4 regions of the Lysinibacillus sp. C5.1 genome follow, and region 4 is predicted to be linked to each of the others. Evidence: riboswitches for the same ligand, from Rfam matches in the RefSeq annotation. Region 4 holds a riboswitch; each other region holds the start of a gene.
The links. Region 4 has a riboswitch for cyclic di-GMP ahead of I5435_RS18270 (NPCBM/NEW2 domain-containing protein). Riboswitches for the same ligand answer to the same signal wherever they lie in the genome.

Region 1: it holds a riboswitch for cyclic di-GMP, as region 4 does, so the genes downstream of both, I5435_RS15875 (hypothetical protein) here and I5435_RS18270 (NPCBM/NEW2 domain-containing protein) in region 4, are expected to answer to the same signal.
Region 2: it holds a riboswitch for cyclic di-GMP, as region 4 does, so the genes downstream of both, I5435_RS20050 (methyl-accepting chemotaxis protein) here and I5435_RS18270 (NPCBM/NEW2 domain-containing protein) in region 4, are expected to answer to the same signal.
Region 3: it holds a riboswitch for cyclic di-GMP, as region 4 does, so the genes downstream of both, I5435_RS20085 (hypothetical protein) here and I5435_RS18270 (NPCBM/NEW2 domain-containing protein) in region 4, are expected to answer to the same signal.

Annotation. Positions count from the first base shown of each region.
Region 1 covers NZ_CP066226.1:3,242,721-3,247,447, forward strand. Annotated here, with positions in the region: gene I5435_RS15865 (bifunctional folylpolyglutamate synthase/dihydrofolate synthase) at 1-1,187, opposite strand, end outside; gene I5435_RS15870 (bifunctional folylpolyglutamate synthase/dihydrofolate synthase) at 1,184-2,476, opposite strand; gene I5435_RS15875 (hypothetical protein) at 2,618-3,019, opposite strand; cyclic di-GMP riboswitch class I at 3,107-3,208, opposite strand; gene I5435_RS15880 (valine--tRNA ligase) at 3,333-4,727, opposite strand, start outside.
Region 2 covers NZ_CP066226.1:4,066,502-4,071,228, reverse strand. Annotated here, with positions in the region: gene I5435_RS20065 (alpha/beta-type small acid-soluble spore protein) at 62-256, opposite strand; gene I5435_RS20060 (YehS family protein) at 451-948, shown strand; gene I5435_RS20055 (hypothetical protein) at 1,182-1,376, shown strand; cyclic di-GMP riboswitch class I at 1,602-1,687, shown strand; gene I5435_RS20050 (methyl-accepting chemotaxis protein) at 1,795-3,543, shown strand; gene I5435_RS20045 (SDR family NAD(P)-dependent oxidoreductase) at 3,533-4,285, shown strand; gene I5435_RS20040 (sodium:solute symporter family protein) at 4,310-4,727, shown strand, end outside.
Region 3 covers NZ_CP066226.1:4,072,461-4,077,187, reverse strand. Annotated here, with positions in the region: gene I5435_RS20095 (lipoteichoic acid synthase) at 1-388, shown strand, start outside; gene I5435_RS20090 (tRNA dihydrouridine synthase) at 710-1,663, shown strand; cyclic di-GMP riboswitch class I at 1,846-1,933, shown strand; gene I5435_RS20085 (hypothetical protein) at 2,081-2,455, shown strand; gene I5435_RS20080 (hypothetical protein) at 2,494-3,207, shown strand; gene I5435_RS20075 (methyl-accepting chemotaxis protein) at 3,245-4,279, shown strand; gene I5435_RS20070 (MFS transporter) at 4,375-4,727, shown strand, end outside.
Region 4 covers NZ_CP066226.1:3,714,881-3,719,607, forward strand. Annotated here, with positions in the region: gene I5435_RS18265 (PDDEXK family nuclease) at 1-901, opposite strand, end outside; cyclic di-GMP riboswitch class I at 1,175-1,261, shown strand; gene I5435_RS18270 (NPCBM/NEW2 domain-containing protein) at 1,467-4,727, shown strand, end outside.

The DNA.
Region 1 (4,727 bases), 470 kb from region 4:
CACTTCTTCTCTGATTGCTGTTGTAAAAATGGAATTGTATTTTGCAAAATTGCTTTTTGCGGGGCATGACATAATGCCAACATATCTTGTGCTGACATCGCACGCGGATTATCAAAATCAACAAAATAAAATGTCTCACTAATTTGCTCTAAGTACTGCAAAACTCCTTTTACATCCTTATCACCTAATATGCCGACAACAAAGGTAATAGACTCATTAGGAAACGCTTGGCGAACCGTTTCTACCAATTTTTCTGCACTAGCTGGATTATGCGCACCGTCAAAAATAATATATGGCAACACCTCTTCAAATCGTCCTAAAATGCTTGCCATTTCAATACCTTGGCGTATACTTGCCACGTTGATTGCTACATTTAGCGCAGTCGCAACTTCTAAAAATGCCGTAATGGCTAATGCCATATTATTCGCTTGATGAGGTCCTTTCATATGACGTGTAAGATTTGTGATATGTAAGTCCATAGTCTCATTTTTATAGTTCTCATAGTCATGCATCCGCACAATATGGAATTGATTGTTCAGCTCTAGAACAGGTGCTTGCTTTGCATTAGCTTCTCTCTCAATAATGTTCTTTGCTTCACAAGGTAAATCCCCGATTACAACTGGTCGATGCTGTTTAATAATCCCTGCTTTATGCTGTGCAATGCTTTCAATAGTTGGACCTAAAAATTTTGTATGCTCTAGCGCTATACTCGGAATAATCGAGACAATAGGTTGCACTACATTCGTACTATCTAGTAAGCCCCCCATACCCGCTTCGATTAATGCAATATCGACATCACAATGGACAAAATGCAAAAACGCTGCGACAGTTAAAAGTTCGAAATCCGTTAGTTTACCGCTAAGCCCCGCATTCTTCATTTGATGAAAAACGCGATCCATCTCTAGTGCTGAAATAGGTTGTTGCATTACTTGAATTTGGTCATGCACATTCAAAATGCATGGAGACATGAACTTGCCTACTTTTAAGCCATGTTCCTGCGCAATTGACTCTAAAAATGTTAATGTTGAGCCTTTGCCATTCGTGCCTGCAAGGTGCACAATTTGCAATGTTCTTTCAGGATTCCCTACAAGTGCCAATGCTTCTTCAATCGCTGTAAGCCCTGGCTTAATTACATCATCACTAGTTAAAGCCCATTTTTTCTTATAATCATCGAACTGAGGAATCATTGTGCTCCCTCCTGTATCCATTGGCGAACTTCAGCTATAAAATACAGCGAACCTGTAATCACAACAATATCTTGTTGGTCCTTATGTTGTATGACTTCACTTACTATATATTTCCAATTTTTGTTATATCGTTTGTCTTGATGCGTTGATAACATCGCTAACTGTTCAGCTGGCATGGCATTGGGTAGTCCAATTTGTGTAAAAGATATAGAAGTTGCTACTGCATCCATTAACGCAATACTATTGGCATGGTCTTTATCAGAAAGAGCTGCATAAATAAATCGATAGCGTTGATTTGGATAGACCTTCTGTAATGTTCGAATCAATGCGGCAGTTCCTTCTGAGTTATGAGCACCATCTAATACAATATTATTAGGGAACTGTTCAAAGCGACCTGCCCACTGTGCGTGTTGTAGCGCTTGGCGCATTGACTCTTCGGATAAATGAATAAGCCCTTTTTCACGTAATAAATCCATCGTTGTGATAGCCAGACTCGCATTAGCGATTTGATGCGCCCCTGCCATTTTTAATTGAATATCTGTGAGGTCAAGATGCGCATTGTGATAATGAAATGATTGCATGCCCATCTCCTGCTCCTGTGCAATCACGTTAAAATCATGCCCTAGAACAAGACACCTAGCATGACGTTCATGTGCAACCTTTTGAATCGTAGCAAGTGCTTCTTTATTTTTAACACCAACCACTACGGGTACACCTTCTTTAATAATACCTGCCTTCTCAAAAGCAATCTTCGCATATGTATCGCCTAAAAAGGCCGTATGCTCTAAAGAAATCGTTGTAATAATGGATACAAGTGGTGTTATGACATTGGTCGCATCAAGTCTTCCACCGAGCCCAGTTTCAATTAACGCAAAATCCACTTCTTCATGTGCGAAATATTGGAACATAATAAGTGTGACGACCTCAAAAAAGCTTGGATAGTCCCCATTATAATTTGCCTCAATGATTGAAGCTACGTTATTCATATACTGTAAAAATTGCTCGTCCGGAATTTGTTTTCCATTGATGGTCATACGTTCATTGACACGTGTTAAATGTGGTGAAGTAAAAGCACCAACCCGATATCCTGCATTCTCTAGCATTTCTCTCAGTACATTTACGGTGGACCCCTTGCCATTGGAACCTGCTAAATGGATAGCGCGCAACTTGTTATGCGGGTCCCCTAAACGCGCCAATACTTCACGCATCATGACTAAAGGTTCACGTTTATGATCAATCGCCTTTAATGTAAAAATAAAATCTGTACATGCTTTTATCGTAGTAAACAAAAGAAACACTCCCTTTCACTACAGTATAAAGGGTGACTGGCACACAAACAATTCTGATACAAATTTAAAAACACACAGAAAACCACTGTAGGAGTGATCATTTGTGTGTTTTTAACTAATTTTTTTCAAATAAACAACAAATTATTGTAATTGATGGATGCCTAATAGCGCTCCCATATCATCTAAAATTATTTTTGCATCATTATTTAAGAGTGGCATAACATCCGATCTTTGCACTAGTTCTAACGAATTTTTTAATGTTCTTTTCAGCATCGAAATATCAAAATTTGAACAATACTCATTAATCTTATTTATCACTAGTAAATCTGTACGTGTTAATGAAATCTTCGTATCTTTTTGTCCCTTATTATCCGCTAAAATATGTTTAATAAGAACCCGTCCACTTGCATTTAATAGTCGATAATATTTAGCCTCCGATAACTTTAAAAGATTTGCTTCTATAATTCCCCTAGCGCTCACAAAATCTAAATCATCACAAGCTTTGTTTACTTTCACTACAATTGTTCCAATATTTCCTGACATAATAAACCTCCGTTATTCTTGCATTCAAAGTAAAAGACCATTCTACTCAACATAGAATGGCCATAAAATTAAATAAAAATTTCATTTAATGGTAACCAGGCGATCATAGTTTGAAAAATACTCATTTCTCTTCACCTTAGACCCTAGGCTTTGCGTCCTACCCTTTCGGATAGTTTGCCTTTATCTATTATACTAACTAAAATAGATAATACTATATATTTTTTCCTAACTCAATACATAACTTTTGATGCATAAAAAGAAAAACAGCAAATGACTATTTCGCCATCTGCTGTTTCTTCAAATCACTATGCTATTACATGTTTTTTAATTCTTCTAAACGTTTTAATACTACTGCATGTTTCTCTTCATAATCCGCTAATTTTTCGCGTTCAGCATTTACTAATGCTTCTGGAGCCTTTGAAACAAATTTTTCATTGGACAGCTTACCAGTGACAAGCTTCACTTCTTTCGCCCACTTTTCTAGTTCTTTTTCTAGACGAGCGATTTCTTCTTCTAGATTGATAAGACCTACAAGCGGTAAGAATAGCTCTGCTCCCGTTACTACTGCCGTCATTGATTGACTCGGAGCCTCTAAGCCTTCACCAATTGTTAACGGCTCAGGATTACAGAATTTTTCTAAGTAGGCTTTATTCGCTTCAAGAGTAGCAACTGTTGCACTATCTTTAGCAGAAATGAACAACGGTACTTTTTTGCTCATAGGTGTGTTAACTTCCGCACGAATATTACGCACCGAACGTATAATATCCATAAGGAGCTTCATATTGTCTGCTTCTTCAGCAAAGTGAAGATCCGTACGCACAGTAGGCCATGCTGCCACTGTAATTGACTCACCTTCATGAGGTAAATGTTGCCAAATTTCTTCTGTGATGAATGGCATAAACGGATGTAATAGACGCATTGTTTGGTCTAATACGTAAGCTAGTATAGATCGAGTTGTTTTCTTAGCAGCCTCATCTTCACCATTCAGCGGTAGTTTCGCCATTTCAATATACCAAGAACAGAAATCATCCCAAATGAAATTATATAGTTCACGACCTACTTCACCAAACTCATAACGTTCTGCTAATGAAGTCACACGTTCAATTGTTTCATTCAAGCGCGTTAAAATCCATTTATCGGCTACTGATTTTTCACCAGTTAAGTCGATTTCATCATATGTCATTCCATCCATGTTCATAAGTGCGAAACGGGAAGCATTCCAAATTTTATTAGCAAAGTTCCAAACAGATTCTACTTTTTCCGTTGTATATCGTAAATCTTGGCCTGGAGATGAACCTGTTGCTAAGAAATAACGCAGTGAATCCGCTCCGTATTTCTCAATAACATCCATTGGGTCCACACCATTACCAAGTGATTTACTCATCTTACGTCCTTCGCCATCACGTACCAATCCGTGGATTAATACATCTTTGAATGGGCGTTGTCCAGTAAATTCAATACCTTGGAAAATCATACGAGATACCCAGAAGAAAATAATATCGTATCCTGTTACAAGCGTACTTGTTGGATAGTAACGTTGATATTCTTCATTTGCCTCGTCAGGCCAACCCATTGTAGAAAATGGCCATAGTGCTGATGAGAACCATGTATCTAACACATCTTCATCCTGTGTCCAATTTTCTGCGTCTGCAGGCGCTTCTTTACCTACGTAAATTTCACCTGTTTCATTGTGATACCATGCAGGAAT
Region 2 (4,727 bases), 350 kb from region 4:
GGCAAGAAAGTAAGTGCCAGGTACTAAAACAATTCTGAATTGTTTTAGTGCCTGGCACCTTTTATTTTTGTCTTTTTTCAGCCATTTCTACAAGTCGTTTCGTGATTTCTCCACCTACGGAACCGTTCGCGCGAGAAGAAGCATCTGGCCCAAGTTGTACGCCGAATTCTTGTGCGATTTCATATTTCATTTGATTAACAGCTTCTTGTACACCAGGAACTTGAAGTTTATTGGAACTTCGATTTTTATTAGCCATTTTTCTCACCTCCTTGTGCTATTAGAATGGTCGGCAGTTTGATTTTCATACATTTAAAAACAAGGAAATGTGCAATCTACATACTATAGGCGAGGAATAATTGCAAAGCTAGCTAAAAATACAATTTACTCTGTTATAATAAAGCCTGGCTCTTATAAATTCAGATTTTGCAAGGAAATCAAGGAGGTTTTGCTATGACGAATAATGATATTTTGATTCGTTTACGATATGCACTAGATATTAAAAATACGGATATGGTAGAAATTTTTAAGCTTGGTGGTATGAAATACACTAAAGAGGATGTATTAAACATGCTTATCAAAATTAAAGAAGATGAAGAAGATATCCCAGAGAATTACATTAAATGTAATAACAAAATGGTAGAGGCATTTTTAAATGGTTTAATTACTTTTAAACGTGGCCCTCAACAATCAAAACAAGGTCCACAGGAAGGGCCACCACCGGTTACAGGGAAAGAAAGCCCAAATAATATGCTTTTGAAAAAAGTGAAAATTGCAATGGCTTTAACAACGGAAGATATGCTTGATATTTTATATGAAGGTGGCGTAACAGTATCGAAAGGTGAGTTAGGCGCGATTTTAAGAAATCCTAGTCATCGTAATTACAAAGAATGTGGCGATCGCTTTGTGAGAAACTTTTTAAAAGGTTTAACATATAAATATAGAGATTAAGTATTAAATTGTTAAAGTGAATTGTGGTCGGATGCTTACCTACAGTAAGCGTCCCGCCTTTGTTTGTATTGGATGAAGTACATAATAACAATAAAAGCAATAAAAAATAAATTGTAAAATCACCATTATTTTCTTTGAACAGTTGATAAATGTGACGGAATTGTGTACAATGAAATTGACACAAAGTTGTCACAAATGGAAAAGAAATGTTCATGAATAGAGGGGTGCTTTTTATGATATTTTTTGATTTTATTTTAATTGCTATTTCTTGCATTAGTATTCCATTAATAGTTGCTGTTATGTTAGACATTTTTTATGCAGAACGTAAAAAAGTTCGTTTTTCATTACGCCGTACTTCTGTATGGTATATGTGCGTTTTTGCATTATCCTTTATTCCAGCTGTCTTACTCGTAACACAACTTGCATAATTGAATAAACATTTAGGGGTAAGTGTTTATCAGAAATTTAAGCAGCAATAACGTATGTTTACGTTGTCGCTGCTTATTTTTTGTCAGGACTTTTTACAATAAAGAAGAATATTTTTACATAGTAATTATTTCATTGTTTGTACATAAGTAGTAAAATAAGAGCATGGACTAAATAGTAATTTTGGAAGCTGTATTGATTATTTTTTACTATTATGTTAATTTGAGGAGAAATAAGGGCAAATCTACTGAAAGGTAGAGACGCAAAGCTACAGGTCTAAGGCAGATAACGCTATGATGGCTGGGTTGCAAAAGATTAGTAGTTATTGGGATTTATTATTTTTTTATCTTTAATAACCTATTTCTTTTGAAATAGGTTATTTTTTTTTGACCTATAAAATATAAAGAGGAGGAATTATCTATGCAATTTTTAAAAAATGTTTCATTGAAAAACAAATTATTACTTACAGTTTCAATTATTGTTTTAATGTTGATTTCTATCGTCACAACGCAAAGTATTAGTGAGCTTAACAAAAGAATGAATGTAGATTTGGAACAAGAGTTAAAAAGTGTTGGTATATTGACAGCTATGAATCTCGATAGTGATCAGATAAAACATTTATTAACTGAAAAAGGGGAAAGTAATCCCGATTTTAAAAATCTCCAAAAACAGCTAGATATGATTCAGGAAGAACAGGGGATAATGAGCTGGAGTTATATTTGGGATATGAAAGATAAAGGTGTTAATCCGATAGGGTATACATCCAACTTGAATGAGGTTTATGAAGCTGGTGAGATTTTCGAAGATTTAGCAGATGAACATGTAGCAACAGCTAAGCGTGCAATTGACAGTAATCAGTCTGAAGTGACGAACGTATTCGAAGATCAATTTGGTGCTTGGAGAACAGTATTTACTCCTATTAAAGATGATAATGGCAAAATGATTGCCTTATTAGGTATTGATTATTCCGCAGATTACATAAATACAATCATTAAAACAAGTATGACAAAACAAATTGCAATCGCAGTTGTTGGTTTGATTATTTTACTAATTTTACTTTACATAATTATCGATCGACTATTAAAACCTCTTAAGAAAGTAGTCGATGTTGCAAATCAAGTGGCAAATGGTGAATTGCAACAAGTTGAATTAGAAATTACAAAAGATGAAATAGGGAACTTATCGCAATCTATTCAAACGATGGTTACCAATTTGCAACATATTATTTTAAATATTAGAAATACATCTAATCATGTTTCTTCTGCTGCAAGTCAGTTAACTGTCAATGCAGGAGAGTCGTTTAACAGTTCTACCGATATTGCAAAGGATATGAAACGTATAAATGAGAATGCGGAAGCATCTATGGTGATGACAGAAGAAACTGCTGCAGCTATGGAAGAAACAGCAACAGGTATTCAACAAATAGCTGACTCAGCAAATACTGCTGCCGAATCATCTATAGCAGCATCTCTTGCTTCTGAACGTGGAGATAAAGTCGTGCAACAAGTTATATCCCAAATGGAGCTAATTAATGGTTCAGTAGAACAAATTGGCAAAACCATTAATGGCTTACATGTTAATACGAATAAAATTAGCGATATTGTGAGTCTTATTACAGCAATTGCGGATCAAACTAACTTACTTGCTTTAAATGCAGCTATTGAAGCAGCAAGAGCAGGAGAACATGGTAAAGGTTTTGCAGTGGTAGCAGATGAAGTGAGAAGGTTGGCAGAGCAATCCTCGCAATCAGCAACAGAAATATACAATCTAATTAGTACGATTCAATCCGATTCAAATGCTTCCATTGTCGTGATGGAAAAAGGAAAAGCAGATGTAAAAGCAGGTATGGAATATACAGATGAAGTAGGGGAAATCTTTAAAGAAATTCTTACATCATCGGAAGAAGTCGCTAGTCAAATTCGTGAAATTTCAGCAGCCTCTCAGCAAATTTCTGCTTCGTCAGAGGAAGTTGCAGCGTCTGTCAATAACATTAAACAATCAGCGGAGCTTTCATCAGAGTTTTCATCTAATGTGTCAAAAGCGACACAGGAACAATTAACGACGATGCAAGAAGTGAAAGAGGCTTCTTCTTCTTTAGGAATAACAGCACAAGAATTACAAGCGCTTGTAGCAAAATTCAAATTGGAGAATGATGAAAATGGAAAATAATTTAGCACAAAAAAATGTTCTGATTACTGGTTCTAGTAAGGGCATCGGAAAAGCAATTGCACTTGCATTCGCAAAACAAGGTGCCAATGTATTGATTAACTTTATTGGTGACGATCATGAAGCAGAAGAAGTGCGAGCACAGGCTGAAAAGCTAGGTGTACGAGCTTATAAATACCGTGCTGATGTATCAGACTCTCATCAAGTACAGGACATGTTCCGATACATGGATAGTCATCTAGGACAGATTGATATTCTTGTAAATAATGCAGGATTTGCACAAGCTTCTAGCGTGCTAGATTTAACAGACGAACAATGGGACAGAATGATTAAAGTACATCTTTATGGATGTTTTTATAATTGCCGAGAAGCAGCGAAACGAATGAAGGAACGAAACAAAGGCAAGATTATTAATATTTCTTCAGATATTGGTAGTCTAGGTTGTGAAGAGTTTACGCATTACTCAGCTGCAAAAGGCGGCATTAATGCATTTACGAAAGCTTTGGCAAGAGAATTAGCGCCCAACATCTTAGTAAACGCTGTAGCTCCTAGTGGGACACTCACAGATATCCTACAAGAATTTGGAGAGAACTATATTGAAGAGGAATCTGCAAAGTATCCATTAAAACGCTTGGCACAACCTGAGGAAATCGCAAAAAGTGTACTTTTTTTAGCCTCTGACAACGCTGATTTCTATACAGGTCAGATTTTAACGCCTAATGGTGGAGTAGTGATGAACGGATAATGTAAGAACTAAGGAGCAATAAAAATGTTGAATATTTTAATCTTTAGCGTGTACTTAATTTTTATTTATTATATTGGTTATAAGGGGTATAAACGCGTTAATACGGCAGAAGATTTAATCGTAGCCGGATGGAGCATGCCTCTCTCAGTTGTGACGGGAAGTTTAATTGCGGCTTTATTAGCCGCTCCGTTCTTTTTTGCAGCTGTCGGTTCTGGTTATACGAGTGGCGGCTTTGAGGGATCAGCGACGATGGGTGGTTTAGGGACCTGTATGATTCTTGGTGCGCTTATATGGACCAAACCGCTTAGAAGATTAAAAGGATGGACATTAGCAGACTACTATGGCTTAAGATATGGTAGTAAAAAGTTAGGAGCTTACACAGGGATTGTAATGGCTATCGCCTTTGGAATCTTTAATGCAGCAGCTTTAACGGTTGGTGGAA
Region 3 (4,727 bases), 360 kb from region 4:
TATCAACCATACGTATGGTGGTCAAACAGACTTGCTTCCAACACTTTTACATTTACTAGGAATTGATACGCAAAACTTTATTCAATTCGGTTCAGATTTATTATCAGATGAGCATAATGAAATTGTGCCATTTAGAAATGGCGATTTTGTGAGTCCAGAGATTTATTCAATTAATGAAAAATTTTATGATAATAAAACTGGATTACTACTAGATGATAGTCAACTAGAGGCAGCACAAGCTATTAAAAAAGAAGTAGATTTTAAATTAGGCTTATCTGACAAAGTAGTGAATGGTGATTTACTGCGATTTTATAAACCAACAGGTTATACGCCAGTAGATCCTTCAAAGTACAATTACAACAAAGATGACAGTATAGAAGCTAAATAATAATTAGTAGGCAGTTCAAGATGATGAGTTTGATATCACGAAGTTTATGATATTGTACCGTTAGCTAGGACTGCCTTTTCGCTTTTTAACACGAGCTGCTAGTGCATAGTATTTCCTGATTTTAGAAGTTAGAAATCTAATTAAAGTAGGAACTGTATGAAGATAAATAACAAAAGCTAGGTTATACTATAATAATGACTTTATTGCTGAAACTAGCATTACGGTGTTAAGGACGATTCGTTTTTAGAAGTAGAAGCAATGAAGTTTTAGGGGATAAGTGAATAACCGAATATCCTATAATGAGAGGGTTTGAAGTAAAATATGACGAATAATTTTTGGCGGGATTTACCGCGACCATTTTTTGTACTTGCTCCAATGGAAGATGTGACGGATGTTGTGTTTCGTCATGTCGTAAGTAAAGCAGGTAGACCAGATGTATTTTTTACCGAGTTTACAAATTCAGATAGCTATTGTCATCCAGAGGGTCAGAAAAGTGTGCGAGGACGTTTGCTTTTTACTGAAGATGAACAGCCTATGGTTGCTCACATATGGGGAGATAATCCTGAATATTTTAGACAAATGAGTATTGGTATGGCGGAGCTTGGTTTTAAAGGTGTTGATATTAATATGGGCTGTCCTGTACCGAATGTGGCTTCACGAGGCAAGGGAAGCGGTCTTATTTTACGTCCTGATGTTGCTGCGGAACTTATTCAAGCAGCGAAAGCGGGTGGACTGCCTGTCAGTGTGAAAACAAGACTTGGCTTCACAGAAGTGGATGAGTGGCAGGAATGGCTTACACATATTTTAAAACAAGATATCGCTAACTTATCAATCCATTTGCGTACGAGAAAAGAAATGAGCCAAGTAGAAGCACACTGGGAGCTAATTCCGGAAATTAAAAAATTACGAGATCAAATTGCACCAAATACGCTATTAACAATCAATGGAGACATCCCTGACCGTGCAACAGGTATGAAGCTAGTTGAACAATATGGTGTGGATGGCGTGATGATTGGACGAGGTATTTTTAAAAACCCATTTGCTTTTGAAAAAGAGCCAAAGGAACATAGTAGTAAAGAATATCTTGATCTTTTAAGATTACAGCTTGATCTTCAAGATCAATATGCTGAGGAGCTACCACGCTCAGTTACTGCGCTGCATCGCTTTTTCAAAATCTATGTTAAAGGATTCCGCGGGGCAAGTGAATTAAGAAATCAGTTAATGAATACAAAGACAACGGATGAAGTACGCGAATTGCTCAATCAATTTGAATAGGTGCCAGTCACTCAAACAATTCTAAATTGTTTGAGTGACTGGCACGTACTACATTCTTACTACGTAGTATCTTAATATTACTTATATTTACCTAATATTCTTTAGATAATATTACTAGTGTCGACAAAAATTGACATGTAATTTATAATGTAAAATTGTAATAATGTTAGTATTATTTTAAGAAAATGAAAAGGCAAACTTACTGAAAGGTAAGGACGCAAAGCTACGAGTCTAAAATCCTATTGGGATTATGATAGTCGGGTTGCCAAAAAATAAACGATTATTTGGCTATCCTTAATTTTTATAATAAGGGTAGTTTTTATTTTCCTAAAAGGGGACAAATTAAAGAACTATAGCGTTAATAAAGTCTTGTTAGTATAGAATAGTAAAAAAACTATATGAAAAAGGAGATTAAAAATGTTAGTCGTTGATAAACCGAAATATAATATGGCGATTTATGAAGCAAAAAAAGAAGTACACGTTCAAGTTCATGGGTTTATTAAAACAGAGCTTGTAGAGGAATATATAAAAGATTTGGAAGAGACAGTGGCGAAAGTACCAAAAAAATCCTATACCTTTGTAGTTGATGCAACGTATCAATCACCTGTTCCATCTAAAGTTTCAGCGGAGCTAGGGCAAACATTAATGTTTTACGCATCACTTGGCTTCAAAGATATCTATATTGTCAATCCAGCCTCTAAAATTGCCTATGTGCAAGTGAGAAATGCTTTAGAGGGAGTGAATTTCCCAGGAACAGTAGTTGACAATGTATCACAATTAGCAACACGATAGTTTTTAAATCACTAGAAGCATATTTGGAGGAATTTATGATGCCAACATTACAAGATGTATATACATATGAAATCATTACAAAAGACCAACCAGACTTAATTGAAAAAGCGGCAACATGTTTAGCAAAAACATTTGTTGGAGTAGATGTAGCCGGTAAATGGGTGCAAGAACCGATAATCGGGTACTCCTTAAAATTACCTTATGATGATTTCTACCAATTCACGAAAGAATACATTGAAGACAATGTGCATCAAGGATACTGTGTTGTTGCGCTCGATGCAGAGCGTAATGTAGTAGGCGCTTTAGTTGGAGATACAAACGCACTGGAAATACATGAAGGTCCTATTTTTAGTGGCACGTTTTCTGATATGAATATAGTGATGGATGTATTAGAGGATATCGATGTTCGTTTCTTAAATGACTATAAACAACGTTATGGAAAAGAAATGGAAGATAATGAAGTGCTGCATTTATTTTTATTAGGTGTCATCGCTGAGCACAATCGCCATGAAATTGTACAAACGTTAGGTGATATTTTAGTTCAAAAAGCATCTGAAGAAGGGTTAAGACTGGTGTTAGCTGAAGCAACAAATCCGAAGTCAATGAGCTTGTTACAGAAGTATCATGGATTTGAAAAGTATGTAAATGTTGAAGGGGATTTCATTGTTCATAAATACGAAAGCAATGAGCATTTAAACGATATCCCAGCGACTGTAGCTGATGGAATTTATATTATTGTAAAAGAGTTATAAAACATCATAGGTAGAGAGAATAGGAGATTTTTATATCATGGATGCTATTATGCTAGTGATTATAGTATTTTTATTATGCACGTCCTTGTATTTTGCTTACCGATATTTTTCGCTTAAACGTCAGGCTGATAGTCAGAGTGAAGTGACAAACGGGGCAGAGGAATTATCTGCAAGTCAATTAAAAGAGCAATTTCATCTATACGAAAAAAATATAAATGAAAAAGGTCAAAATCTTGTTGAACATGGAGAGTATGCAGCGGAGAAGGCTGATATCGTTAGAGCAGCCATTGATGAGGTAGGAAAAGGGTTAAAAAAACAATTAGTAGCTACTGAGGAAAGTTCAACTTCGATTGAAGACATCACAGTGGCTATCGAAGAACTATCTATAAGATCAAACCAAATTTCAGAACAATCGAATACGACGTTAGAATTGACGCAAGAAGGTAACGAAAAGCTCAAAGATTCGATGGTGAAAATGGAGCAATTTGATCAAACGATTAATACAACTTTTGATGCAATCAATATTCTTGGAGAAAAATCACATGAGATTGGCAAGATTGTCAAAGTAATTACAGGGATTTCAGAGCAAATCAATTTATTAGCATTGAACGCAGCTATTGAAGCAGCTCGTGCAGGTGAACATGGAAAAGGGTTTGCTGTCGTTGCGGATGAAGTTCGTAAATTAGCAGAACAATCACAACAGTCCGCTGCTGAAGTATCGAATATCGTAAAAAATATTCAAGAAGAGACGGATCGAGTGGTTACATCCATGAAGCAAGGAACGGAAGAGTTTGCACAAACGAATACTACCATTTTAGAAATTGGTACGATGTTCGAAAGAATTGTAGAAACGACAAAAATTATTGCTGAAAATAATGCCAATTCATCTGCAAGTACAGAAGAATTATCTTCAAGCTCTCAGCAAATCATGGTGGCAATGAGAGACATTTCGTTCATTTCACGTGAATCTGTGGAAATGTTTGAGGAGCTAGTTGAAATTAGCGATGACGAATTAAGTACAATGGATAAATTAGTGCAAGAAGCAGGCAACCTTGTCAGCTTAAAAATATAGAGAAATCGGTGCCAGACACTAAAACAATTCAAAATTGTTTTAGTGTCTGGCACTCTTTCATATATTCTAGTAAAAGCTAATAGGGGTAGATATCCATGGACAAACAAAATAGCAAATACAGATGGGTAGTATTTGTTGTTGTATTGTTAACTTATTTGTTAATGGCGAGCCAACGCACAGCGCCAGGATTAATTACAGACCAATTAATGAGTGATTTTCAGGTCACGGCAGCAACGATTGGCTTATTAACAAGTATCCAATTTTTTGTATATACAAGCTTACAAGTACCAATGGGGATTTTGGCTGATCGTTACGGCCCTAATGCTTTTTTAATTTTAGGGGCGACACTTACGGGGATCGGTACAATCATTTATAGTCTTAGTACACATGCACTTATGCTATTTTTTTCGAGAATACTGACTGGAGTAGGGGATGCAACAATTTGGGT
Region 4 (4,727 bases):
TAGCTTTCATTTCAGAAGCACTTAATGGACGCTTTAATTTACAAAAATCTTGTAAAGGTGTATTTGTCTCTGCATTAGTATAGCCATTATAATCTTGCTTGTTATATTTACCGGAACCTTTTCCGTATCCTACAATGCCAGCGCCGCTTTTATAAAGAAATACAATATCGCCCTTTTGAATCTTTTCTATTTTTTCTTGCCATCCTTTATGATAAGCCGCTGCTTTCTTTTCATCTAACATTTCGTCTGTCGTTAGTGGATTATTGGTATGATTCGTGTTTAAAACGTAGGCGCTACTCTCATATTCTAAATAACTTTCAATTGGCGAATACATATTAAACTCAATATAATGTTCACCATTGACTTCAAATATCCAGTAGACAATGGCATCAATAGTCAAACCATTCTTCTTCCAATAAATAATTGCTTCTACCGTTTGTTGGTCTAAGCCATTTGTCATAACAATGAAATGTTGCTTATTATTAAACATCTCTTGGGTAATTTGATTACTTGCGTCTTTATCAAAATACTGCTTATGGGCATCCATTAACGATATATTACCTTGGCTATATTTGAGGTATTTTTCATTGAGCTCATCGTAACTACTATTGCCGAATAATTGACCATATCTCAATACTTGTAGCAAATTCTCTTGATTTGAACCCCATCTTTTCAATTCAAATATATATAAATCGCCATCTTTATCAACTGCTAAAATATCGGGTTCTTCTTGTCTTGGACGCTCGTTAAATATTGTCATTAAATCTTTGCTAGAAATAAAATCTTGCAGATGTTTAGATACTAACCTTTCTAAATCCTTCTCTTTCCAACCAATCGCATCAAGACTCACTCTTTTTACCTTTTCATAATCCCAGGAGGACTTATTTAATTTATATAACATGTAGTCCATTTCCTTTCATTAAATAGTATCAAATCTATTATTTCACCTATTGTAAATATTTTCAATATCAGTACCCATGACATAAGTAGTTTACAGATAAACCATTTTTCTCTTACTAAAGTCTTTTACACATAACAAATGAACCACCATTAAATGACATTATTTTTCGCCCAATAAAAAAAACCTCGCCATTTTACCCGAATTATAGGTGGTAAAATATAGTGCAAATTGTACTTTGGCAATGATTTTCCTTATGCTATTCTTTATTGTAGAAAATTGAATAGGCAAACCTAAAGAAATTTAGGGACGCAAAGCTATAGGGACTAAGGTTTTTAATAACTATGTCTGCCAGTTGCCGAAGAGTACATACTACTTTTTGTTTAGTAAGGACGTAACACACAACCCACTGATAATTGTATATTAATATAATTTACGAAAGGCATTTTTTAGTGCTATTTATTATAATGTGGGATTTTTTATGATTGCCTTATTTAAAATAAAGCTACTCTTTTTTGAGTAGCTTTTTTATGTACTCTGTAAGAAAAATGCATAAGGAGGAATTTAGATGAAAGTAGTAAAGATTGTAACAGTATCTGCCCTTGCTTTAAATTTAGTCGGTGGTCCAATGAATGTTTTAGCCACTGAAAATCCAAGTGGAGATATAGTTAAAACTTCAGCCGAAGCTCGTACTAATTATTCCATCGCTTCGGTGAAAAAATTTGAATTGTACGGAACAGATATTTTAAAAGCATACGATGACGTATTTAAAATAGCGAGAGCAAACATTCAATCGATTACGAACAACGGCGGAAAATATGGAAGTTCTACTATAGATAAAGCGATTGATGGTGATATGAACAGCCATTGGGAAACAGGGAAACCCAATAGTACCTCCTTCACTAATGAAGTGATCATTCAGTTCCATGAAGCATCTACATTAAATCGAATTGTCTATGCAGCTCGTCAATCTTCTACAAAAGGAAAAGGTTTTGCACAGCAGTTTGAAATTTATAGCTCCACTACAGATACAGGCGATGATTTTACACTCGTTTCATCAGGACAATATACAGGTTCTACTGGAGATATCGTCGAAATCCAATTCAATCCTACAGAATTTAAACGACTAAAATTTGTTTTTACGAAAGCAAATCAAGATTGGGCAAGTGCATCCGAGTTTCAATTTTATAAAGAAGATCCTGTCTCTGACAAAATGGCGACACTCTTTACAGATAGTACAATGAGCGCTGTAAGTGACAAATTCAACACCATAGATGCTATCAATCAATTAGAGGTCGAAACCCAAGGCCACCCCTTCTACGCACAATTCAAAGAAGATATTGACAATGCGAAAGCACTGCTAAGCAATGAAAAAATTACAGCGACAACTGCACTAACTTCGTCATTTAGCCATTATGCCAACGAAGCGTATTCAAAGTTATTTAGAATGGATAAGGCAAACATTAAAGAAATTACCAACAATGGCGGACACTATGCGAGCGCCATTATCAAAAATGCCATCGATGGCGATGTTCATACATATTGGGAAACAAATAAAAGCAACACAGCTACATTCTCAAATGAAGTAGAAGTTGAATTTATAGAACCTGTTACATTAAATCGTATTATTTATGGAGCAAGACCTTCTGACCGTAAAGGCTTTGCCGAGGAATTTGAAATTTACGCTTCCCAAACGTCAAAAGGCGAAACCTATGAACTTGTCTCAACAGGTAAACATAACATGGTCGCAGGATTAGTAGAGGCAAAATTTGCACCGACGACATTTAAACGGGTGAAATTTAAATTCACTAAATCCAATCAAAATTGGGCAACACTTTGTGAATTAGCCTTCTATAAAGAAGATGCATTAAACGATAAAATGGCGCAGTTATTTACTGACGGAACGATGAATACAGTTTCCCCTGCATTCAACAGCATCGAACATATTAACGCATTAGAAGAAGAAGCGAAAACACATCCACTATATGCTACTTATAAAGACAATATCGAATTAGCTAAAAAAATAATGAACGGTGAAGTGGTTACAGAAGGAAGAATTATAGTAGCCGAGCAACACGGGGATATGGTCAAACATGCCAATCAACAATTGAAATTCGGCTTCGGTAACAATTTACAACCAACTGGCCTTGCTGCCCAACCGGGTGATCAAATTACCGTTTACGTTGACGCATCAACAACTGGTCCGTTACCACGCTTGGCATTTTCACAACAAGAAGGTGCTTGGAATAGTTGGCGACAAGGTGTCAGCTTAAAAGTCGGTAAAAACGTCATTACTGTTCCTGCCATCCCTAAAACTTCTTATAATAAGAAGGCCGTTACACCTGGTGGCACAATCTATATTGAAAATCCTTATACAGCGGAACAGCAAGGTAAAGCACCGACCTTAAGATTCGAAGGTGTTGAGAGAATTCCATTTGCAACAAAGTCTACAAACGTAGAGGAGTTCAAACAATTTTTAATCGACTATAAGAAAAAAATTGATGAAGATATAGCGAAGCATCCAAATGTTGAAGATCGCAAAGTGCTTGATATTGTAGAAGTCGTTGGTGACCATTTATTTTGGACAGGTACTGCAACAGGTGCTTACAAAACCTATATAGAAAATGGCTATAGCCCACTCCAAACCATTGAATCGTATAATCGCCTTATGGACGAATTATTTAAGTATTACGGTTTAGATGGGCGCAGTGAAAAACATGATCCAAAATTAATAAGAGAAAACGTACGACTTGCACAGCCTTATGCGTACATGTATGCAGCTGGCGATCATATTGGCACACTGGATGATGTTGTGGCTGATATTTTAGTTCCGATAGAAGAAAAAGGCGGTTCATGGGGGCTTATCCATGAAATCGGTCACCGTATGGATATAGGTGTACGAACAATCGGCGAAGTAACAAACAATATGCTTCCACAGCATATGTCAGCACTTTACGGGAAAATCGATGGACGCATTCCATATGAAGCGAATGTTTATAAAAACGTATTGAAAAAAAACACAAAAGATTATAACGATCAAGGTTTGTTTGAAAAACTAGCCGTTTACTGGCAACTTGAAATGTATAGCCCTGGCTATTGGGGAAAATTAAACGCTCTTTACCGCGAAAAAAATGTCACGCTAACAGATGGCGAACGTTCTAAACAACAATATTTAGTCGAGTTTTCTTCTGAAGCGCTCGGTTTAGATTTAAGTGAACACTTTGCTCGTCATGGCTTTGTCGTAACGGACGAAACAAGAGCAAAAACAAGTAAGTATCCAAAACCAGATAAAAAAATATGGTATTTAAATAATAGTGCGGTCGACTATAAAGGGAATGGTTTGAAAGGAAAAGCAGTAAACGTAACATTGGCATCAAACCAAGCTACCAAAACAAATACGCTCTATTTATCCGTTGATAAAGAAAAGCAAGATGACTTTTTAGGTTATGAAATTTTTAGAGATAATGAATTAATCGGCTTTACAAGTACTCAACAATTTATCGATCAACATATCGATAGTACAAAAAATTACACGTACAAAGTTGTTGGCTATGATAAACAATTAACTGCACTTCAACCAGTAGAAGTAAAGGCATTTACCCCTACCCTATCTATTGAAGATAAGGTTACAGTCAAGCTACATCAAACATTCAATCCTATGGATTATGTTAAAGCAATTTCCTATAGTGGCAAAGATATCACGAATACGGTCGTTATTAAATCGAACACAGTAGATATGACAAAAAAAGGAATCTACGAAGTTGTCTATGAAATCAACGATGAAGGCATCCAAGAAACAAAAACTATGACTGTCAATGTTGTAAGTGAT